3 regions of the Streptomyces sp. P9-A2 genome follow, and region 3 is predicted to be linked to each of the others. Evidence: riboswitches for the same ligand, from Rfam matches in the RefSeq annotation. Region 3 holds a riboswitch; each other region holds the start of a gene.
The links. Region 3 has a riboswitch for cobalamin ahead of V4Y04_RS29280 (energy-coupling factor ABC transporter permease). Riboswitches for the same ligand answer to the same signal wherever they lie in the genome.
Positions count from the first base shown of each region.

Region 1: linked by a shared signal. The riboswitch ahead of cobN (cobaltochelatase subunit CobN) and the one ahead of V4Y04_RS29280 (energy-coupling factor ABC transporter permease) in region 3 are both predicted to bind cobalamin.
Region 2: linked by a shared signal. The riboswitch ahead of V4Y04_RS25015 (ribonucleoside-diphosphate reductase subunit alpha) and the one ahead of V4Y04_RS29280 (energy-coupling factor ABC transporter permease) in region 3 are both predicted to bind cobalamin.

Region 1 is NZ_JAZIFX010000001.1:7,901,276-7,908,780, forward strand. It holds gene V4Y04_RS35420 (precorrin-2 C(20)-methyltransferase) at 1-640, opposite strand, end outside; gene V4Y04_RS35425 (precorrin-8X methylmutase) at 637-1,308, opposite strand; gene cobG (precorrin-3B synthase) at 1,305-2,627, opposite strand; cobalamin riboswitch at 2,682-2,823, shown strand; gene cobN (cobaltochelatase subunit CobN) at 2,858-6,484, shown strand; gene V4Y04_RS35440 (methyltransferase) at 6,592-7,505, shown strand, end outside.
Region 2 is NZ_JAZIFX010000001.1:5,470,315-5,477,819, forward strand. It holds gene V4Y04_RS24995 (bifunctional albaflavenone monooxygenase/terpene synthase) at 1-818, shown strand, start outside; gene V4Y04_RS25000 (helix-turn-helix domain-containing protein) at 838-1,800, opposite strand; gene V4Y04_RS25005 (hypothetical protein) at 1,895-2,146, shown strand; gene V4Y04_RS25010 (ribonucleotide-diphosphate reductase subunit beta) at 2,321-3,340, opposite strand; gene V4Y04_RS25015 (ribonucleoside-diphosphate reductase subunit alpha) at 3,340-5,814, opposite strand; cobalamin riboswitch at 5,940-6,079, opposite strand; gene V4Y04_RS25020 (GNAT family N-acetyltransferase) at 6,157-6,735, opposite strand; gene mctP (monocarboxylate uptake permease MctP) at 6,815-7,505, opposite strand, start outside.
Region 3 is NZ_JAZIFX010000001.1:6,448,754-6,456,258, forward strand. It holds gene V4Y04_RS29265 (energy-coupling factor ABC transporter ATP-binding protein) at 75-956, opposite strand; gene cbiQ (cobalt ECF transporter T component CbiQ) at 953-1,702, opposite strand; gene V4Y04_RS29275 (energy-coupling factor ABC transporter substrate-binding protein) at 1,709-2,134, opposite strand; gene V4Y04_RS29280 (energy-coupling factor ABC transporter permease) at 2,131-2,940, opposite strand; cobalamin riboswitch at 3,222-3,370, opposite strand; gene V4Y04_RS29285 (ABC transporter substrate-binding protein) at 3,614-5,221, shown strand; gene V4Y04_RS29290 (ABC transporter permease) at 5,242-6,210, shown strand; gene V4Y04_RS29295 (ABC transporter permease) at 6,216-7,124, shown strand; gene V4Y04_RS29300 (ABC transporter ATP-binding protein) at 7,121-7,505, shown strand, end outside.

The DNA of each region.
Region 1 (7,505 bases), 1.5 Mb from region 3:
GTTCCCCGGCCATGGTGGCCCGCTCGACGTACCGGGCCGCCTCCAGTCGCCCCGCACGCTCCATCGCCCGGCGCACCTTGGGGAAGGTGCGCCCCAGCTTCATCACCACGGCCGCGTCCGTCGCGGCGAGCCGGGCGGCCAGCTCCTCCTCGGGCAGCGTGCCCGGCAGGATGGTCAGCACCTCCTCGCCCTCGGCGAGCGGAGTACCCAGGCGGGCCGCGGCGGCGGACACCGACGTGACACCGGGGATCACCTCGGTGTCGTAGCGGTCCGCGAGCCGCTTGTGCATGTGCATGTAGGAGCCGTAGAAGAGCGGGTCGCCCTCGGCGAGGACGGCGACCGTCCGGCCCGCGTCCAGATGGACGGCGAGCCGGGCCGACGCCTCGGCGTAGAAGTCGTCGATGGCGCCCTGGTAACCGCCGGGATGGTCGGTGGTCTCGGTGGTGACGGGGTAGACCAGCGGTTCCTCGACGTGGTCGGCCCGTATGTGCTTCGCCGCGATGGAGCGGGCGATGGACCGGCCGTGGCGGGCGCTGTGGTAGGCGATCACGTCCGCCTCGGCGATGGCCTCGACGGCCCGTACGGTCATCAGGGACGGGTCTCCGGGGCCGAGCCCGACCCCGTACAGCTTGCCGCTCATTCTTCCTCGCTCGCGATCGCGTTGAGAGCGGCGGCGGCGATGGCGCTGCCTCCGCGACGGCCTCGGACGACCAGGTGTTCCAGGCCCGAGGGGTGGGCGGCCAGGGCGTCCTTGGACTCGGCCGCGCCGATGAAGCCGACGGGTACGCCGATGACGGCGGCCGGCCTCGGCGCCCCCTCCTCGATCATCTCCAGGAGGCGGAAGAGCGCGGTGGGCGCGTTGCCGACGGCGACCACGGCGCCCTCCAGGCGGTCGCGCCACAGCTCCAGCGCGGCGGCGCTGCGCGTGGTGCCGAGTTTCGCCGCCAGCTCCGGCACGGCCGGGTCGGAGAGGGTGCACAGGACGTCGTTGCCTGCGGGCAGCCGCTTGCGGGTCACGCCGCTGGCCACCATCTGCACGTCGCAGAGGATCGGAGCCCCGCCGCGCAGGGCCTCGCGTGCGCGGGCCACCACACCGGGGGTGTGACCGATGTCGCGGACGAGGTCGACCATTCCGCAGGCGTGGATCATCCGGACCGCGACCTGGCTGACGTCGGCGGGCAGGGCCGCGAGGTCCGCCTCCGCGCGGATGGTGGCGAAGGACCGGCGGTAGATGGCCGCCCCGTCCTTCTCGTAGTCGTAGGGGGTCACGATGCTCTTCTCGCTGCTCTCGGTCGTCGTACGGCTCATGAGGTGAGGGCCGCCAGTGCGGCGGCGAGGTGGGAGGGATCGTCCAGGGCGGTGGTGTGCGCCGGCCGCTCCTGGGCGACCATGCCGATCCGGTAGCCGCCCTCCGGGGCGGCGACCACGTCGATCCGGTCACCCCGGGGGTGGCCGCAGCGCCGCTCGCAGCCGGACCAGTACAACGGCAGGGGGGAGCGGCCCGCATCGGCGAGGGCGGCGGTCGCGTCCGCCCGCACGTCGGAACGCGACTTTGCGCACCCCGGCCGGCCGATGCAGGCACCGACGCGCAGCCAGGGGGAGGAGGCGTCGGTGACCAGGCCGGTGCCGGCGAGACGGGCCAGTGCGCCGGCCGCTGCCGTCGCGTTCGTTCCGGGGGCGGGGACGACGATGCCGCGCCACGGTGTCAGGCGCAGTTCGCCCGCCCGGACTTCGGCGGCCACCCGGGTCACGGTCCGCCACTGACGGGACGTGAGACGGCCCAGGGGTACATGGACGGACAGGGCCGCCCCGATCACCCCCGGCGGCGGTCCCTCCGCCGTGGCGCGGTCATTTGCGGCGCGGTCGTTCGGCGCCGGAACGCAGCCGATGCCGGCGTCGGTCAGGCGGAGCCGGACCGCACGCGTCAACTCGCCTGATTGGAGGCCCAGTTCGTCGACCCGCCAGACCTGCCTCCCTGTCTCCCGCAGCACGTCGAGGAACGCCTCGGCGGCGAGCAGCGCGGCCCCGGGCGCCGCGTCCCCGGACACCCGCAGCGCCCCGTCCGCCGAGCCGACGGCGAGCAGGGCGTCGCCGTCACCGAGCGCACGCACGGTCACATCGGCGCCGAGCCCGGCGACATCGCCGCGCCCGTCGTCGAGCGCGAACAGGAACCGCCCCGACAGTGCCCGCGCCGCCTCGCTCGCGCACAGCGACGCGTCCAGGGCCGACAGCCACGGCCGCACCTCCCGGGCACTCCGCCCGTCGAGACCGGACAGCGGGGAGGCGACGATGTTGCGGGCCCGTTCGTGCCCGTGCGACGGGAGCAGTCCGGCCGCGTCCAGCAGCCCGGCGAGCCGGGTACCGCAGTCGTCGCGCAGTCCACGCACCTGCACATTGCCACGCGAGGTCAGATGCAGTTCGCCGTCGCCCAGTCGGTCGGCCGCGTCCGCGAGCGCCTCGGCCTGCGGCACGGTGAGCACCCCGCCGGGCACCCGGACCCGGGCCAGCGCGCCGTCGTCGGCCGTGTGCAGCCGCAACGACCCCGGACAGGCGTCACCGCGGTCCCGGGAGACCGCTGTGGCCTGGGACGACGAGGGGAGGGGAGCCGTGGACATGGCGGCGAGCATACAGATCGGCACCCCGCCTCCAAGTTCTGCCCTCTTGCCCCGACCCTTACTATGTCTCTTGGCGGATCATCGGATCCGTCATCGCCATGACGGCGACATGGAGGAAGCCCGGTGCGAATCCGGCGCGGTCCCGCCACTGTGAGTCCGACCCCCACGAGGCCGGACGAGCCAGGAACTCCAGCCGTCTTGTACCACCCGGGGCGCGGATCCCGAGGAAGGCCGGCCGACGCATGCCGCATTCGTCCAGGGAGCGCTCGACGCACCCCAACATCCTGCTCCTGTCGACGTCCGACACGGATCTGCTCAGCGCCCGAGCGGCCGACGGCCCGGTGCCCTACCGCTTCGCCAACCCCTCCCGCCTCCCGCTCGACGACCTGCCCGCGCTCCTCGAGGGCGTCGGCCTGGTCGTCGTACGTCTCCTCGGCGGACTGCGCGCCTGGGAGGAGGGCCTCGACCTGCTGCTCGCCGACGGCCGCCCGGTCGTCGTCCTCAGCGGTGAACAGGCCCCCGACGCCCAGCTGATGGCCGCCTCCACGGTCCCCGTCGGCCTCGCCGCCGAGGCGCACGCCTATCTCGCCCACGGCGGACCCGACAACCTCGAGCAGCTCGCCCGCTTCCTGTCCGACACGGTCCTGCTCACCGGCCACGGCTTCGAGCCGCCCGCGCCCGCGCCCACCTGGGGCCCGCTGGAACGCACACCCCGCGAGGGCACCGACGGCCCGACCGTCGCCGTGCTCTACTACCGCGCCCACCACATGAGCGGCAACACCGCCTTCGTCCACGCCCTGTGCGACGCCGTGGAGAACGCGGGCGGGCGGCCCCTGCCGCTGTACGTGGCTTCCCTGCGCGCCCCCGAATCCGAACTGATCGACGAGCTGCGCGCGGCGGACGTCATCGTCACGACCGTCCTCGCGGCCGGCGGCACCAAGCCCGCCGAGGCGTCCGCCGGTGGCGACGACGAGTCCTGGGACGCGGGCGCGCTCACCACCCTGGACGTACCGATCCTCCAGGCCCTGTGCCTGACCGGCTCCCGCACCGCCTGGGAGGAGAGCGACGAGGGCGTCTCCCCGCTGGACGCCGCGAGCCAGATCGCCGTGCCCGAATTCGACGGCCGCCTGATCACCGTGCCGTTCTCCTTCAAGGAGATCGACGCCGACGGCCTCCCGGCCTACGTCGCCGACCCCGAGCGCGCCGCCCGCGTGGCCGGCATCGCCGTGCGCCACGCCCGCCTGCGGCACATCCCGGCCGCCGACAAGCGCCTGGCCCTCGTCCTGTCCGCCTATCCGACCAAGCACTCCCGCATCGGCAACGCGGTCGGCCTGGACACCCCCGCCAGCGCGGTGGCCCTCCTGCGCCGGCTGCGGGACGAGGGATACGACTTCGGCGACACCGACGTCCCCGGACTGGCCTCCGGAGACGGCGACGAACTGATCCGCGCGCTGATCGAGGCGGGCGGCCACGACCAGGACTGGCTCACCGAGGAACAGCTCGCCCGCAACCCGGTACGCATCCCGGCCGCCGACTACAAGCGCTGGTACGCCACTCTCCCCGAGAAACTGCGCACGTCCGTCGAAGAGCACTGGGGCCCGGCGCCGGGCGAGATGTTCCTCGACCGCAGCCGCAACCCGGAGGGCGACATCGTCCTCGCGGCCCTGCGCCGCGGCAACCTGCTGATCCTCATCCAGCCCCCGCGCGGTTTCGGCGAGAACCCCATCGCCATCTACCACGACCCCGACCTGCCGCCCTCCCACCACTACCTCGCCGCCTACCGCTGGCTCGCCGCGCGGGCCGAGGACGGCGGGTTCGGCGCGGACGCCATGATCCACCTCGGCAAGCACGGCAACCTGGAGTGGCTGCCGGGCAAGAACGCCGGCCTGTCCGCCGCCTGCGGCCCGGACGCCGCCCTCGGCGACCTCCCCCTGATCTACCCCTTCCTGGTCAACGACCCGGGCGAGGGCACCCAGGCCAAGCGCCGGGTTCACGCCACCCTCGTCGACCACCTCGTCCCCCCGATGGCCCGCGCCGACTCCTACGGCGACATCGCCCGCCTGGAACAACTCCTCGACGAGTACGCCCAGATCTCCTCCATGGACCCGGCGAAGCTCCCGGCGATCCGCGCCCAGATCTGGACCCTCATCCAGGCCGCCCGCCTCGACCACGACCTCGGCCTCGACGACCGCCCCGACGACGACGGCTTCGACGACTTCCTCCTGCACGTCGACGGCTGGCTCTGCGAGGTCAAGGACGCGCAGATCCGCGACGGCCTCCATGTCCTGGGCGCCCCGCCCGCCGGCGCCGACCGGGTCAACCTCGTCCTGGCGATCCTGCGCGCCCGCCAGATCTGGGGCGGCGTCACCGCCCTGCCCGGCCTGCGCGAGGCCCTGGGTCTCGACGAGTCCGCCGCCACCCGCACCACGGCCGACGAGGCGGAGGACAAGGCCCGCGCTCTGGTGCAGGCGATGGAGGACGCGGGCTGGGACCCGGCCGCCGTGCCCACCGAGCACGGTGAACAGGTCGCCGCCGTCCTGGAGTTCGCCGCCCGCGAGGTCGTCCCGCGGCTGGCGGCGACCACCGCCGAACTCGACCACACCGTGCACGCCCTGAACGGCGGCTTCGTCCCCGCGGGCCCGTCCGGCTCCCCGCTGCGCGGTCTGGTCAACGTCCTGCCGACCGGTCGCAACTTCTACTCGGTCGACCCCAAGGCCGTCCCCTCCCGCCTCGCGTGGGAGACCGGTCAGGCCCTCGCGGACAGCCTCCTGGAGCGCTACCGCACGGACAACGGCGACTGGCCCACCTCGGTCGGGCTCTCCCTCTGGGGCACCAGCGCCATGCGCACCGCCGGGGACGATGTCGCCGAGGCCCTCGCCCTGCTGGGCATCCGCCCCGTCTGGGACGACGCCTCACGCCGCGTCACGGGCCTGGAGGCCATCCCGTACGACGAGCTGGGCCGCCCCCGCATCGACGTCACCCTGCGCATCTCCGGCTTCTTCCGCGACGCCTTCCCGCACACCGTCGGCCTCCTCGACGACGCCGTGCGCCTGGCGGCCTCCCTGGACGAGCCCGCCGAGACCAACCACGTCCGCGCCCACGTCCAGGCCGACCTCGCCGAACACGGCGACGAACGCCGGGCCACCACCCGCATCTTCGGCTCCCGCCCCGGCACCTACGGCGCCGGCCTGCTCCAGCTCATCGACTCCCGCGACTGGCGCACCGACGCCGACCTCGCCGAGGTCTACACCGTCTGGGGCGGCTACGCCTACGGCCGCGAACTGGACGGCCGCCCGGCCCGCGACGAGATGGAGACGGCGTACAAGCGGATCGCGGTGGCCGCCAAGAACACGGACACCCGCGAGCACGACATCGCCGACTCGGACGACTACTTCCAGTACCACGGCGGCATGGTCGCCACCGTCCGCGCCCTGCGCGGCACCGCGCCCGAGGCGTACATCGGCGACTCCACCCGCCCCGAGACGGTCCGCACCCGCACCCTGGTGGAGGAGACCTCGCGCGTCTTCCGCGCCCGGGTGGTCAACCCGAAGTGGATCGAGGCGATGCGCCGCCACGGTTACAAGGGCGCCTTCGAACTCGCCGCCACCGTGGACTACCTGTTCGGCTACGACGCCACCACGGGGGTCATCGCCGACTGGATGTACGACAAGCTCACCGAGACCTACGTCCTGGACCCGGCCAACCGCGAGTTCCTGCAGCAGGCCAACCCCTGGGCCCTGCACGGCATCGCGGAACGGCTGCTGGAGGCCGAGTCGCGCGGCATGTGGGAGAAGCCCGACCCGGCGGTCCTCGACGCACTGCGGAAGGTGTACCTGGAGACGGAGGGCGACCTGGAGGGCGAGGACTGAGGCGCGGCCCGGCCGGCGGCCGGTGCCCGGGCTATGTCCTGCGGCCTAGCCGGTGTTCCTCATGACGGACGACGCCGGAACGTTTCCGGTGCACCATGATCATCATCATGACTTTGTTCGAGCATGATTTCGTCGCGGCGGGTTCCACCGAGCGGCCGGTGGGTGACACGGGGCGGATGCTCCAGATGATGACCGGGTACTGGGTCACCCAGGTGGTGCGCACCGCGGCCGAGTTGCGCATCGCTGATCACCTGCACGCCGGCGGTGCCACTCCCGCCCAGGTGGCCGAGGCGGAGTCACTGGACCCGGATGCGACCTTCCGGTTCCTGCGCACGTGCGCCTCCCTCGGTCTGGCCGCCTCCACCGACGGGAAGCGGTTCATTGGTACGCCCTTGCTGGACACCCTGCGCACCGACGCCCCGGGCTCCCTGCGGGACCTGGCCCTGTGGGGCGGGGCCGAGTCGCACTGGCTGCCCTGGGGGCGGCTGGCGGACGCGGTCCGCACCGGCACCACCCAGGCGGAGGCCGCCCTCGGCGCACCCATCTTCGACTGGCTCGCCGCCGCCCCGAAGGAAGCCGAGGTCTTCACCAACGCCATGACGGCCATGACCCGCGGCCTGGCCCACCGACTGGCAGACGTGATCGACCTCAAGGGCGCCGAAGTCGTCGTGGACGTCGGCGGCGCCGGCGGAAACCTCGTCCAGACGCTCATGCAGCGGCATCCCCGGCTGACCGGCGTGGTCCTCGACCTCCCGCACGTGAGTGCCGAGGCGGACGCCTCCGCGGCGGCTCTGGGCGTCACGGACCGGTTCGCCTTCGTCGGCGGCGACTTCTTCGAGGAGGTGCCGTCCGCGGACGTGCACCTGCTGAAGTTCGTCCTGCACGACTGGGACGACGATTCCTGCGTGCGTATCCTGCGCAACTGCCGGGAAGCGCTCGAGCCCGGTGGACGCGTGCTGGTGATGGAACTCCTCGTCGACAAGGTGGGCACACCCGGTCTGGAACCGCTGATGGACCTCAA
Region 2 (7,505 bases), 980 kb from region 3:
TGTTCAGCGGTATGTACCAGCGCATGGTGATGCCGCTCGGACCGCTTTATAAGGTGCCGCTTCCGGCCAACCGCGAATTCAACCGGGCGCTGGCCGATCTGCACGTCCTGGTCGACGAGATCGTCGCCGACCGACGGGCAAGCGGTCAAAAACCGGACGATTTGCTGACGGCTTTGCTTGAGGCGAAGGACGAGAATGGAGAGTCCATAGGGGAACAGGAGATCCACGATCAGGTCATCGCCATCCTCACCCCTGGCAGCGAAACCATCGGCGCTACCGTCATGTCGCTCCTCCTGGTTCTCACCGAGCACCCGGAACTCGGCGACAAGATCCGCGACGAGGTGAAAACCGTCGTCGGTGACAGCCCCGTCGCATTCGAGGACGTCCGAAAGCTGACGTACACCGCGAATGTCGTCACCGAGACCCTGCGGCTGTATCCGGCCGTATGGATATTGACGCGCCGGGCGGTGGCCGACACGGAACTCGGCGGATACCGCATTCCCCGGGGGGCGGACCTCATCTACAGTCCGTACGCCATCCAGCGCGATGGGCGTTCGTACGAGCGGAACGAGGAGTTCGACCCGGACCGCTGGCTTCCGGAGCGGGCCAAGGATGTGCCCAGGTACGCGATGAGCCCGTTCAGCATGGGCAACCGGAAATGCCCCAGTGACCACTTCTCGATGGCCGAGCTCACGCTCATCACCGCGGCGGTCGCCTCCGCCTACCGGTTCGAGCACGCGCCCGGTTCCGACACCCGGCCCCGGATCGGCATCACCCTCAGGCCGCGCCGGCTGATGCTGCGGGCGCTGCCCCGCTGACCGGCCGCGCGGCGCACGTTCAGGCGGCTTCCGGGCCCCTGAACGTGCGCCGGTAGGCGTGCGGGGTCGTCCCCACGGCACGTACGAAGTGGTGGCGCAGCGCCGCCGCGTTGCCGAATCCCGTACGGCCCGCGACCGCGTCCACCGTCTCGTCGGTCCCCTCCAGCAGACGCTGGGCGAGCAGCACCCGCTGGCGCAGGATCCAGCGGTACGGCGTGGTGCCGGTCTCCTGCTGGAAGCGGCGGGCGAAGGTGCGCGGGGACATGTGGGCGCGGGCCGCGAGCTGCTCGACGGTCACCTCCTCGTCGAGGTGCCGCTCCATCCACACCAGCACCTCGGACACGGTGTCGCCGCCGGGCGGCGGCAGCGGGCGCTCGATGTACTGGGCCTGGCCCCCGTCGCGGTGCGGGGGTACCACCATGCGCCGGGCGATCCGGTTGGCGACCTCGGGGCCCTGCTCCTTGCGCACCAGATGCAGACAGGCGTCGATCCCGGCGGCGGTGCCCGCGGAGGTGATCACCGGGTCCTCGTCGACGTAGAGCACATCCGGTTCGACGGTCAGGTGGGGATACCTCCTGGTCAGCGCGTCCGCGTGCCGCCAGTGGGCGGCGGCGCGCCGGCCGTCGAGGAGGCCGGCGGCGGCGAGGACGAACACGCCGGAGCAGACGCTGAGCACCCTGGCCCCGCGGTCCACGCCCCGGCGCAGCGCGTCCAGCAGCTCGGGAGGGAAGTCCCGCGTCTCGTAGCACGACCCGGCGGGCACGGCGATGAGGTCCGCAGCCTCCAGCCGGTCCAGGCCGTGCTCGACCTGGATCGAGAAGCCCGTGTTGCTGCGCAGTGAGGGGCCTTCGGCGGAGGCGACCGCGAAGTCGTAGACGGGCAGGCCGTCGTCGCTGCGGTCGATGCCGAAGACCTCGCAGACGACGCCGAGTTCGAAGGGGTTCACACTGTCGAGCAGGACGGCGGCAACATTGCGGAGCATGGCTCCAGTGTGCCCCGGTGCTGGCAGTAAATCGAGGGTGCGCGGCAGTCCTGCCACTGTTCGGTAAGGAGTGTCCGGCGCGACAGTGGTGTCCATGGAGACGACACACGTGGAAGCGCTGATCGGAATGCTGACCGTTCTCGGACTGCTCGTCCTGATGGTCCTCCCCGCCGCCATCGGCATCGCGCACGAGCGGAGGATCGACCGACAGCTGAAGCGGGCCGGGACCGGCCACGCCGCAGCCGAGGGGCGCCACGCCCCCGCGGGGCCGTCCCGGCCGGAGCGGATCCCGGGGCCCTGCCCCGCGCGGAGTGCCACCCCGCACCGCACCGCACGCGCGGCGTGAGGTACGGGAACCGGCGGGGCCGCACCCGGCGGCCGGCCCGGGGAGAAGAGACCTCCCGGGCCGGACCGGGTTTAGAGCCAATGCCGCTGACTTAACGGCACGCGCAAGCCTTTGACCTGCGGTGATGTCCTCACTGACGGGCTCTGGAAGACTGCAAAGTCACCGGCATTGGGTCTAGAACTCCTCGTCCAGGTCGACCGTGCCCTCCACGGCGACCTGGTACGCGGACGGACGCCGCTCGAAGAAGTTCGTCAGCTCCTGGACCCCCTGGAGCTCCATGAACGAGAACGGGTTGTCCGAGCCGTACACCGGGGCGAAGCCCAGCCGGGTGAGCCGCTGGTCGGCCACGCACTCCAGGTACTGCCGCATCGACTCGGTGTTCATGCCCGGCAGCCCGTCACCGCACAGGTCGCGCCCGAACTGCAGCTCCGCCTCGACCGCCTCGCGCAGCATGTCCGTCACCTGCTGCTGAAGCTCGTCGTCGAACAGGTCCGGCTCCTCCTTACGGACGGTGTCGACCACGTCGAAGGCGAAGGACATGTGCATCGTCTCGTCCCGGAACACCCAGTTGGTGCCGGTCGCGAGACCGTGCAGCAGGCCCCGGCTGCGGAACCAGTACACGTAGGCGAACGCCCCGTAGAAGAACAGGCCCTCGATGCACGCGGCGAAGCAGATCAGGTTGAGGAGGAAGCGGCGGCGGTCGGCCCGCGTCTCCAGCCGGTCGAGCTTCTCCACCGAGTCCATCCACCTGAAGCAGAACTCGGCCTTCTCCCGGATGGACGGGATGTTCTCCACCGCCGCGAACGCGGCCGTCCGGTCCTCCGGATCGGGCAGGTAGGTGTCCAGCAGGGTCAGATAGAACTGGACGTGCACCGCCTCCTCGAAGAGCTGCCGCGACAGGTACAGCCGCGCCTCCGGGGAGTTGATGTGCTTGTAGAGGGTGAGCACCAGGTTGTTGGCCACGATCGAGTCGCCGGTGGCGAAGAAGGCCACCAGACGGCCGATCAGGTGCTGTTCGGCGGGGCTCATCTTCGCGAGGTCGGTGACGTCCGAGTGGAGGTCGACCTCCTCCACGGTCCAGGTGTTCTTGATCGCGTCCCGGTAGCGCTCGTAGAAGTCGGGGTACCGCATGGGGCGCAGGGTGAGTTCGAAGCCCGGGTCGAGCAGGTTCCGGGTACGGGGTGCGGTGGTCATTACTGGCAGGCCTCGCAGGACTCGGGGTTCTCAAGGGAGCAGGCGACGGCTTCGGGGTCGGCGGCCGACTGCGGGGTGGGGACAGGGGTGGGGACGGGGCCGGTGGCGGCAGCGGTCTGCGCCTGGGCCGCGCGGGCGATGCGGGTCGCCGGCCGGGAGCGCAGGTAGTACGTGGTCTTCAGGCCCCGCTTCCAGGCGTAGGCGTACATCGAGGAGAGCTTGCCGATGGTCGGCGTCTCCATGAACAGGTTCAGCGACTGCGACTGGTCCAGGAACGGGGTGCGGTCGGCGGCCATGTCGATCAGGGCGCGCTGCGGTACCTCCCACGCGGTGCGGTACAGGCCGCGCACCTCCTCGGGGATCCAGGTGAAGTCCTGCACCGAGCCGCCCGCCTCGCGCAGCGCCTCGCGGGTCCGCGCGTCCCACACGCCCAGCCGCTTCAGGTCGTTCACCAGATACGAGTTGACCTGGAGGAACTCGCCGGACAGCGTCTCGCGCTTGAACAGGTTGGACACCTGCGGCTCGATGCACTCGTACACGCCGGCGATGGACGCGATGGTGGCGGTCGGCGCGATCGCCAGCAGCAGCGAGTTGCGCATGCCGACGGAGGCGATACGTTCGCGCAGCGCCGCCCAGCGCTCGGGCCAGACGAGTTCGGTGTCGTAGTGGTCGGGGTGCAGCACGCCCCGGGCGGCGCGCGTCAGCTCCCAGGCCGGCAGGGGGCCGACGGGAGTCCCCGCTGCTCCGGAGCCCGCCCCGGAGTCCGCCTCGGAGTCCGTCGCGGGCGTTCGGGGGCGCGCGGCGAGGTCGGCGGAGGTCTCGTACGCGGCGAGCATGACGCGCTCGGCGATCCGGGTGGAGAGCCGCCGGGCCCCGGGGGAGTCGAAGGGCAGGCGCAGGGCGAAGAAGACGTCCTGGAGGCCCATCACCCCCAGCCCCACCGGGCGCCAGCGCGCGTTGGAACGGCCCGCCTGCTCGGTCGGGTAGAAGTTGATGTCCACGACCCGGTCGAGGAAGGTGACGGCCGTGCGCACGGTCTCGTCCAGCCGCTCCCAGTCCAGGTCACCGGCCGCCGGGTCGACGAGCGCGCCGAGGTTGACCGAGCCCAGGTTGCACACCGCTGTCTCCCCGTCGCTGGTGACCTCGAGGATCTCCGTGCACAGGTTGGAGGAGTGGACGACGTGGCCGGGCTCGGCGGTCTGGTTGGCGGTGCGGTTGGCGGCGTCCTTGAACGTCATCCAGCCGTTGCCGGTCTGGGCGAGGGTCCGCATCATGCGCCCGTACAGTTCCCGGGCGGGGATCGTCTTGCGCGCCAGGCCCGCGGCCTCGGCGGCCCGGTAGGCCGCGTCGAACTCCTCGCCCCACAGGTCGACCAGGTCCGGGACGTCGGACGGGGAGAACAGAGACCAGACGGCGTCGGTGTCGACCCGGCGCATGAACTCGTCCGGCACCCAGTGCGCGAGGTTCAGGTTGTGCGTACGGCGGGCGTCCTCACCGGTGTTGTCACGCAGCTCCAGGAACTCCTCGATGTCCGAGTGCCAGGTCTCCAGGTAGACCGCCGCCGCGCCCTTGCGCCGGCCGCCCTGGTTCACGGCGGCGACGGAGGCGTCCAGGGTCTTCAGGAACGGGACGATGCCGTTGGAGTGCCCGTTGGTGCCGCGGATCAGCGAGCCCCGGGAGCGGATGCGGGAGTAGGCCAGGCCGATGCCGCCGGCGTGCTTGGAGAGGCGGGCCACCTGGTGGTAGCGGTCGTAGAGGGAGTCCAGCTCGTCCTTGGGGGAGTCGAGGAGGTAGCAGGAGGACATCTGGGGGTGCCGGGTACCGGAGTTGAACAGGGTGGGGGAGGAGGGCAGGTACTCCAGGCGGCTCATCAGGCCGTACAGCGCGGCGACCTCGTCCACCGAGCGGGGGGTGCCGTCCTCGGCGAGACCGGCGGCGACCCGCAGCAGGAAGTGCTGCGGCGCCTCGAGGACCTTGCGGGTGACCGGATGCCGCAGCAGATAGCGGCTGTACAGGGTGCGCAGCCCGAAGTAGCCGAAGCGGTCGTCCGCGCGGGGGTCGATCAGCGCGTCCAGACGGTCCGGGTGCAGCCGGACGAACTCGGCGGTCCGGTCCGCGATGAGGCCCTCGCGGTGCCCGGCGGCGATCGACGAGGTGAACGACGTGACACCCTGCGAGGCGGCCTCGGCGTGGAGGCCGAGGGTCAGCAGCCGGGCGGCGAGCCGGGAGTAGACGGGGTCCTCGGAGATGAGCCCGGCCGCCGCCTCGGTGGCCAGCTCCCGCAGTTCGGCCTCGTCCGCACGGGCGGACCGGCCGCGCAGCGCGGCGGCGGCGACCCGGCCGGGGTCGGCGGCGGGGAGGTCGGCGGTCAGCCCGGTCAGGGTCCGCAGCAGCGCGGCACCGGGGCCGTCGTTCGCGTCGCTCATGTCGGTCACGGCGACCGCTGAAGCAGGATCGGCTGGCGCGATGGTCACGTGGGGCTCTCCCTCGCTCGGCACGGGGCCTCGGCGAGGGCAGGGGGCAGCACACGGGCACGCGAACGGGCCTCGCGTCCACCGGCCCATTCCGCGAGGCCCGGACGTCAGACACCCGGGCCGGACGGCCGGGCGCACTGTCGGCAGGTCCTCGGACTGAAGCCCGTGCGGGCACGCGGAAAACGCGAACACGCACAAGTACACCGTTGCGGGACAGTTCCGGATTCGCACCGGATTCCCCTGCGGCGACAGCGAGCATGAGCATACATCTTGTGCCGGGTGCTTTCGGCATGCCCATATCTTGTGTCTCGGTGGGTGCTGCGGCGTAGAGTCGGCGTGGTGTCAGAGCGTCAGCTCGTAGGTGAGCAGCGTGATGTCGTCCAGATGCGGAACAGGGTTCCGGTGCCGCCCGGGAGAGCGGACGAAACCGAGACGCTCGTAGACGCGGTGGGCCGCACGCATCGTCCGCCGGGTCGGCAGCACGATCCGTACGCACCCCTCCGTGGCCCGTGCCCGGTCGGCACAGGCGCGGACGAGCGCCTCCCCGACACCCCGGCGCCGGGCGGCGCGGGTGACCGCGAGCATCCGGATCTCCGCCTCGCCGGGTCCGGCGATGTCGGCCGTCGGCCCGCCGCGCGGTACGAGCGTCACCCCGACCGGCACTCTCCGCGCGTCGTTCGCCTCCGCTGTGCCGTCCGCCTCCGCCGCCGTGCCGTCCGCCGCCCGGTAAAGCGACCCGGTCCCCTCCACGGCGACCGGTACCTCGGCGGCCGCGGCCCGCCCGGCGACGTTCCTGAGCTCACTGAGGTACGCGTCGCTCTCCCCGAAGTCGAGCAGCCCGTCGCGCAGGTAGGCCTGCGCGGTGATCTCACCGAGCTCCTCGGACTCGTACGGCTCCACCGGCCGGATGACGATGTCCACGGGGCGAGTGTGCCCCACGGGTACGGCCACGGGCCGCCGGACGTCTCCGGCGGCCCGTTGCCGTACCCCACGTACCGCGTCAGTGCTTGCCGTCGGTGGTGGTGTCGGCCGCGTCGGTGGTGTCGGCCGTGTCCAGGGGCAGTTCGGTGCTGACGCCCGGATCGCCCGCGTCCGCCGTGTAGTCCTGCGGCCGGGTCTCGTCGATGCCCTCGGGCGCCTTGACGGCCTTCAGGACGAAGGTCAGGCCGATCGTGACCAGGGCGTTGAGCACGAAGGCGGTGAGGCCGATGTAGCCGATCTCGCCGATGCCCGGGATCTCGTCCGACGAACCGCCGAAGTGCTTCTGCGTCGGCGAGGCCACCCCGTACGCCGCGACCGTGCCGTAGACCATGCCGACCGCCCAGCCCGCGAGCAGCGCCCAGCGGTGGAACCAGCGGGTGAACAGGCCGCCCACCAGGGCGGGGAAGGTCTGCAGGATCCAGATGCCGCCAAGGAGCTGGAAGTTGATGGCGACCGTCTTGTCCATGGTGAGGACGAAGGCCAGCGCGCCGACCTTCACGAGCAGCGAGACCACCTTGGAGACCTTGGTCTCCTGCGCGGGTGTCGCGTCGGGCTTGATGAAGTCCTTGTAGATGTTGCGGGTGAACAGGTTCGCGGCCGCGATCGACATGATCGCCGCGGGCACCAGCGCCCCGATGCCGATGGCGGCGAAGGCCACGCCGGCGAACCAGGCCGGGAACATGTTCTCGAACAACTGCGGGATCGCCAGC
Region 3 (7,505 bases):
GTACCCGGCGAGGTGGGGCCGGTCGACGTGGGCTCGTGAACCGGCTTTCCGCGCGGGGCTGCCTGAGCCGGAGGTCATCCACCGTCGGTGTGCTCCGCGGGCTCCGGGGACACCGCGATCAGCGCGGCCAGTTCCTCCGGGGTCCGGGGCCCGGTGGCCGGGGCTGTCAGCAGACCCTGGGCGCGCAGCAGTCGAGCCGCCGCGATGCCCCACGGAAGCCGCAGTCCCGCCGCCGCGAGGAGGTCCGTACGGGCCAGCATCTCGGCGACCGGCCCGGTACGCACCCCGGAGGGCGTGAGCAGCGCGGCGTCGTCGGCCCAGCGCAGGGCGAGATCCACGTCATGGGTCGCCATGACCACCGTGGTGCCCCGCTCGCGCAACCCGGCGAGCGTCGCGAGCAGCCGTTCCTGACCGTCCGGGTCGAGGCCCGCGGTCGGCTCGTCCAGGATCAGGACGCGCGGCCGCATCGCCACCGCCCCCGCGATCGCGGTCCGCTTGCGCTGCCCGTAGGACAGCAGATGCGTGGGCCGTTCGGCGAGCGAGGTGATGTCGAGCGCGGCCAGCGCCTCCGCGACCCGCGCCCGTACCTCCGTGTCGGACAGCCCGAGGTTCAGCGGCCCGAACGACACGTCCTGGCCCACCGAGGCCGCGAACAACTGGTCGTCGGGGTCCTGCACCACCAGCTGCACCGTCGTCCGCAGCCGGGTCAGCCCCTTGCGGTCGTACCGGACCGGGCGGCCCGACAAGGTCAACTCGCCCCCGCTCGGCCGCAGTCCACCGCTCAGCAGCCGCATCAGCGTGGTCTTGCCACTGCCGTTGCGGCCCAGCAGCGCGAGCGCGCGACCCTCCCGCACCTCGAAGTCGAGGCCGGCGAGCACGGCCGGGCCGTCCTCGTAGGCGAAGGACGCGTCCCGCAGGGCGACCAGGGCGGGTTCGTTCGGCGCGGACCCGTTCACGACAGGGGCCTTTCCAGGACGAGGGCGACGACGGCCAGCGCCGCGAGAAGCAACAGGCTCAGGGCGGTGAACCGTACGGAGACACGTGCCTCGGGCACCAGGACGCGCAGCGTGCCGTCGTAGCCGCGCCCGGCGAGTCCCGCCTGCAGCCGCGCCGCCCGGTCGAAGGACCGGACGAACGCCGTCGCGCCGAGACCGCCCAGTGAACGCCAGGACGCCGCCCGGGTGGTGTGCCCGAGCCGGGCCGCCTGCGCCTGACCGATCCGGCGCACCGAGTCGAGCAGCAGAAAACTCATGCGGTACATCACCAGGGCCACGTCCACCAGCGGTGCCGGCACCCCGGCCCGCACCAGACGCGGCAGCAGGTCGGACATCGGCGTGGTGAAGGCGAACAGCAGCACCCCGAGGGACGCCGCCGAGGTGCGCAGCAGCAACTCGCCCGCGCGCAGCGGCCCTTCGGGGGCCGGGGACACGAACCCGGCCGGCCCGCCCACCTGCACCAGCAGCGTGAGCGCCCCGGTGACGCAGAAGCCCAGCGGCACCCGGTAGGCACGCCACAGCCGCCGGCCCGGCACCCCCGCCGGGCCCAGCAGCACCACGAGCGCGGTCACCAGCACCAGGGCCGCGCCCGGCCACGGGGGCAGGGAGACCGCGAGCACGGTGAGCCCCAGCCCGAGCACGGCCTTGTCCACGGGATGACGGCGGCGCCAGCGACTGCTGTGCGCCGCCGCGTCGATCGGCAGCACGCGGGATCAGGACCGGGGACCGGGGGAGACCGCCTCGCCGGGGCGGCCCGAGGCGGCGTCGGAGTCGGCGTCCGATTCGGTGTCCGGTCCGGTGTCCGGTCCGGTGCCGGGCACCGGCTGCTGCCGCCGCGCTTGTTCCGCACCCTGCCGGCGCCCGCGCCGCACCCCGAAGTAGTACGCCAGGACACCCGCGCCGACGGCGGCCTGGAGGGCGAAGAGCCCCGACTCGATCTCACCGGACGGAGGTTCGTACAGCGGCGAGAACCACGGCTCGTAGTCCGGTTCGAGCTCGGTGATGGCGGTCTCCGCCTCGCCGTCAGCACCGGCGAACGGCTCCTCCTTGTGGTCGCCGAGCCCGAGCGCCAGCGGCAGCACCGCGAGCGCGGCCACGGCGAGCAGCAGCAGGGCGTTGATCTTCGCGTTCCTGGTCATCGAGCCACCGTCCCGGTACCGGTCGTCCCCGTCGTACCCGCCGTCTGCTTCGTCTCTGTCTCCGGCTTCGTCTCCGGCTTCGTCTCCGGCTCCGTTCCCGTTTCCGGCGTTTCCGTCCCCGCCGTCGCCGAAGCGGCCCGCTTACCGGTCAACAGCACGCCGAGACGTGTCAGTTCGCCCCTGCTGGACTGCACCAGCAGGCGCATCACCAGTACGGTCAGCAGTCCCTCGCTCACCGCCAGCGGGATCTGGGTGAGGGCGAAGATGGAGCCGAACTTCCCGAGTGCGCCCGGGAACCCGCTCCCCGGGTCGGGGAAGGCGAGCGCCAGCTGCACGCTGGTGACGCAGTACGTGGACAGGTCGGCGACGAACGCGCCGCAGAACACCGCCGCCATCAGCGGCACTCCGGACCGCCGCGCCAGCCGGTACACGCCGTACCCCGCCCATGGCCCGACGATCGCCATCGAGAAGACGTTGGCGCCCAGCGTGGTCAGCCCGCCGTGGGCCAGCAACAGGGCCTGGAACAGCAGGGTGATGGTGCCCAGCACCGCCATGATCGGCGGCCGGAACAGGATGGCGCCCAGCCCGGTGCCGGTGGGATGGGAGCAACTCCCGGTCACCGACGGCAGTTTCAGCGCGGACAGAACGAAGGTGAACGCTCCCGAGGCGCCGAGCAGCAGCGTGCTCTCGGGATGTTCCCTGACTTCACGGACGAGTGACCGGGCACCGTGGACGACGAACGGCGCCGCCGCGGCGCCCCAGGCGACCGCGTGCACCGGTGGCAGAAAACCTTCGGCAATGTGCATGGTTCAGCAGACCCTCTCCAGCACCTCGTGGATGGTTGACGCGCCTTGGCCGGTCTCCTGGCTGACGGGTACCACCGCCCGTGCTCCGCCTTCCCGGGTCCTGGGGCCTGTCGTCACATTCCTGCCTGCCGGGCGACGCCATGCACGCACTCTCGCCGCACCGGGTGCACGCCCACGTACAACCAGTACGTGGGCGTGCACCCGGCACACCGAGAGCACGCACCTGACGCCGCCCGGCCCGCCCTCCGGGCGGACGACAGGAATGTGACGACAGGCCCCAAGTGGACCCAGTGGCTGCCCGTCGGTCCTGTCGAGGGACAGGACCAGGGGCCGGAGCCGGACTTCCCGATCACAGTGGCGAGGGCCGCACCGGTATCGCACCGGATTTCCCGTTCACCAAGGCGTGGCGACAGTAGACCCGGATCCGTCCTGGTGACAAGCGGGTGCCGGGGGCGCGCGGACGGCGTTCCGCAGCTCGTGTCCCGGCGCGCACCTGCGGTCCTGACAGCAGGTGCGCGCGGATGTACGCAGGTGGTGCGGCGGCCGCCCCCTCGCGGCCCGCCGGACGGCCACTGTCGCCGAGACGCCGGCATGAGGGGCCGGGTCCCTGGGCAGAACCTTGCTGCAATTAGTATGCAACAACGAATTCTGGTCAGTAGAGGTGTGAGGATCGATGACGACCCGACGAATACGGCGCACCACCGGCGCGGCCACCACGGCCGTCGCGATCGCGGTGGTCGCCGCCTGCTCGGCGCCTACAGGCGGCACGGACGCCGGTGCGGGCGGTGGCGGGTCCGCCGAGTCCGTGGTGATCGGGGTCCCCTCCGAACCCGACACCCTGAGCCCTCTGCTCGGCTACGGCAAGGACGGCAACTCCAAGATCTTCGACGGGCTGCTCGCCCGCGACGCCGACCTGAGGCTGAAGCCCGCGCTGGCGAAGGCCCTGCCCGAGATCGGCGACGACGGCCGCACCTACACCTACACCCTGCGTTCCGGCGTGACGTTCAGCGACGGCGAACCCCTCACCGCCGAGGACGTGGTCCACACGTACGAGACGGTGCTCGACGACAAGACCAACAACACCGCCAAGAGCGAACTGGACGCCGTCGAAAAGGTCCGCGCGGACGGCGACGACAAGGTCGTCTTCACCCTCAAGTACCCGTACGCGGCCTTCGCCGCCCGCACCGTCCTGCCCATCGTCCCCGAGCACCTCACCGCCGGGCAGGACCCCAACACCGGCTCCTTCAACACCGAGCCGGTCGGCACCGGACCGTACGTCCTCACCGGCTGGAGCAAGGGCGAGAAGCTGACCTTCAAGGCGAACCCGGACTACTGGGACGGCGCCCCGAAGGTGAAGAAGCTCACCATGGCGGTCATCGCCGACGACGACGTCCGAGCCACCCGGCTGCGCTCCGGCGACCTCGACGGCGCGACCCTCCCGCCCAACCTCGCCGCCACCTTCAAGAACGACGACGGCCGCACCACGTACCAGGCCACCACCTACGACTTCCGCGCCGTCACCCTCCCCACCGCGAACAAGGTCACCGGCGACACCGCCGTCCGCCGCGCCCTCGACCTCGCCGTGGACCGCCGGGCCATGGTCGACAAGATCCTCGACGGAGCCGGCCGCCCCGCCTACGGCCCGCTGCCCCTGGACGACCCCTGGTACACCAAGGACGTCGAACGGCCCCAGAACCTCGCCGAGGCCCAGAAGATCCTCGACCGCGACGGCTGGAAGGCCGGCAAGGACGGCGTCCGCGCCAAGGACGGTGTCCGGGCCGCCTTCACCCTCTACTACCCCTCCGGCGACAAGGTCCGCCAGGACCACGCCCTCGCCTACGCCTCCGACGCCAAGAAGGCCGGCATCGACGTCAAGGTCGAGGGCGCCACCTGGGAGGTCATCGAACCCCGGATGGGCGAGGACGCCGTCCTCGCCGGCTTCGGCAGCACCGGCGACCCCGACTTCGGCCTCTACACCCTGCTGCACTCCTCCCTCGCCGGCGACGGCTTCAACAACATGGCCCGCTACGACAACCCCGCCGTCGACAAGGCCCTCGACACCGGCCGCCGCAGCCAGGACCCCGAGGACCGCAAGGCCGCCTACGACGACCTCCAGCGCGAGCTCGTCAAGAACCCCGGCTACACCTTCCTCACCCACATCGATCACCTCTACGTCCTCGCCGACCGCTGGGAGGGCCTCACCACCCAGGTCGAACCGCACGAGCACGGCTTCGCCAGCGGCCCCTGGTGGAACGCCGAGGACTGGCAGCCCAAGAAGTGACCCCCCTGCCCTGGGCGGCGATGGCCCGCCTCGTGGCACGGCGGGCCCTGCTCGCCGTGCCCGTCCTGCTCGTCGTCACCTTCGGCGTGTTCGCCATCGCCGCCGCCTCCCCCTTCGACCCCGTCAAGGCGTACGCCGGCACCGCCGCGCTCGGCGCCGACCAGGAGACCCTGGACCGGCTCCGGGACAACCTCGGCGTGGACCGCCCCTTCGCCGTCCAGTGGTGGGAGTGGCTGACCTCCGCCGTCACCGGCGACCTCGGCCAGTCCAGCGTGCTGCGCCAACCGGTCGCCGACGCGATCGGTGAGCGGATCATGTGGTCCACGCTGCTGTGCGCCGTCGCCTTCGCCGTCGCGGTCCTGCTCGGCACGCTGCTCGGCGTGCTCGCCGCCCGCCGCCCCGGCTCCCTCCTCGACCGCACGGTCACCTCCCTCTCGTACTCCCTGGAAGCCGCGCCCGTCTTCTGGCTCGCCCTGCTCGCCGTCTGGCTCTTCGCCCTCCAACTCGACGTCCTCCCGGCCGGCGGCCTCACCGACACCGGCAGCGAACACGTCACCGCCGGACAGGTCACCGGCCACCTGATCCTGCCCGCCGGCGTCCTCGCCGTCTCCCAGCTGCCCTGGTTCACGCTCTACGTCCGCCAGGGCGTCGGCGACGCCCTCGCCGAGGACCCGGTACGCGGCGCCCGCGCCCGAGGCCTCGGCGAACGCACCGTGCTCCTCGGGCACGCCCTGCGCTCCGGACTCCTGCCCGTCCTCACCCTGATCGGCTCCCGCGTGCCCGAGCTCATCACCGGTGCCCTGCTGGTGGAGACCGTCTTCAGCTGGCCCGGTATCGCGGCCGCCACCGTCGAGGCGGCCACCGCCGTCGACTTCCCGCTCCTGGCCGCCCTGACGACCCTCGCCACCGCCGCCGTCCTCGCCGGAAACCTCCTCGCGGACCTCCTGTACGGACTGACCGACCCGAGGGTGAAGCTCAGTGAGATGTGATTCCCATGGCTGACACCATCGTTGAGAGGGCCGACGCGAACGTGCCCACGACGGGGACCGAGTGGCGCTCGCGCGGCACCGCCCGCCGTTCCACCCACACCCTGCGGCTGCGCGTCTCCGCCGCCCTGGTCGCCGTCACCGCCCTCGCGGTCCTGCTCGTCCCCCCGCTGGTCCAGCTCGACCAGCAGGCCGTCGACCTCGCCTCGAAACTCCTCCCACCCAGCTGGGCCCACCCCTTCGGCACCGACGACGTCGGCCGCGACCTGCTGCTGCGCTGCGTCTACGGCCTGCGCGTCTCCCTGCTCGTCGGCGTCGTGGCGGCGCTCACCGCCACCGTGATCGGCACCGCCGTCGGAGCCGCCGCCGGGGCCCTCGGCGGCTGGGTCGACCGCCTCGTCATGCGTCTGGTCGACACCATCTCCTCCGTCCCGCACCTGCTGCTCGGCATCTTCATCGTCGCCATGTTCCGACCGGGCGTCTGGCCCGTGGTGGTCTCGGTCGCCGCCACCCACTGGCTGTCCACCGCCCGCATCGTCCGCGCCGAGATCCTCTCGCTGCGCTCCCGCCCCTACATCGACGCGGCCGTCTCCGGCGGCGCCTCCCGCCGCCGGGTGGTGCTACGGCACCTGCTGCCCGGCGTACTGCCGCAGGCGGGACTCGCCGCCGTCCTGATGATCCCGCACGCCATGTGGCACGAATCGGCGCTGTCCTTCCTCGGCCTCGGCCTGCCCACCCACACCGCCAGCCTCGGCACCCTCATCCAGGACGCCCGCGGCACACTGCTCGCCGGGCAGTGGTGGCCCACCCTCTTCCCCGGCCTGTTCCTGATCATCCCCACCCTCGCCATCGCCGGACTCGCCGGAGTCTGGCGGGAGCGGATCAACCCCCGCCGCCGATCGGAGCTGATGCTGTGACCGAGCGACCTCCCGTTCTGTCGGTCCGCGGACTGTCGGTGCGCTTCCTGGTGCCCGGCTCGGGCCCCGTCGCCGCCGTCACCGACGCGTACTTCGACGTCGTACCCGGCGAATGCCTCGCCCTGATCGGCGAGAGCGGCTGCGGCAAGTCCGTCCTCGCCTCCGCCCTCCTCGGCCTGCTCCCCGCCAACGCGCAGACCGCCGGCCGCGCCCTGCTCGACGACCTCGACCTGCTCGCCGCCGACGAACGCACCCTCGCCCGCACCGTGCGCGGCCGCCGCATCGGCCTCATCCCGCAGAGCCCGGCCGCCCACCTCACCCCCGTCCGCACCATCCGCGCGCAGACCGAGGAGACGGTCGCCGCCCTCACCGGCGTCCGCG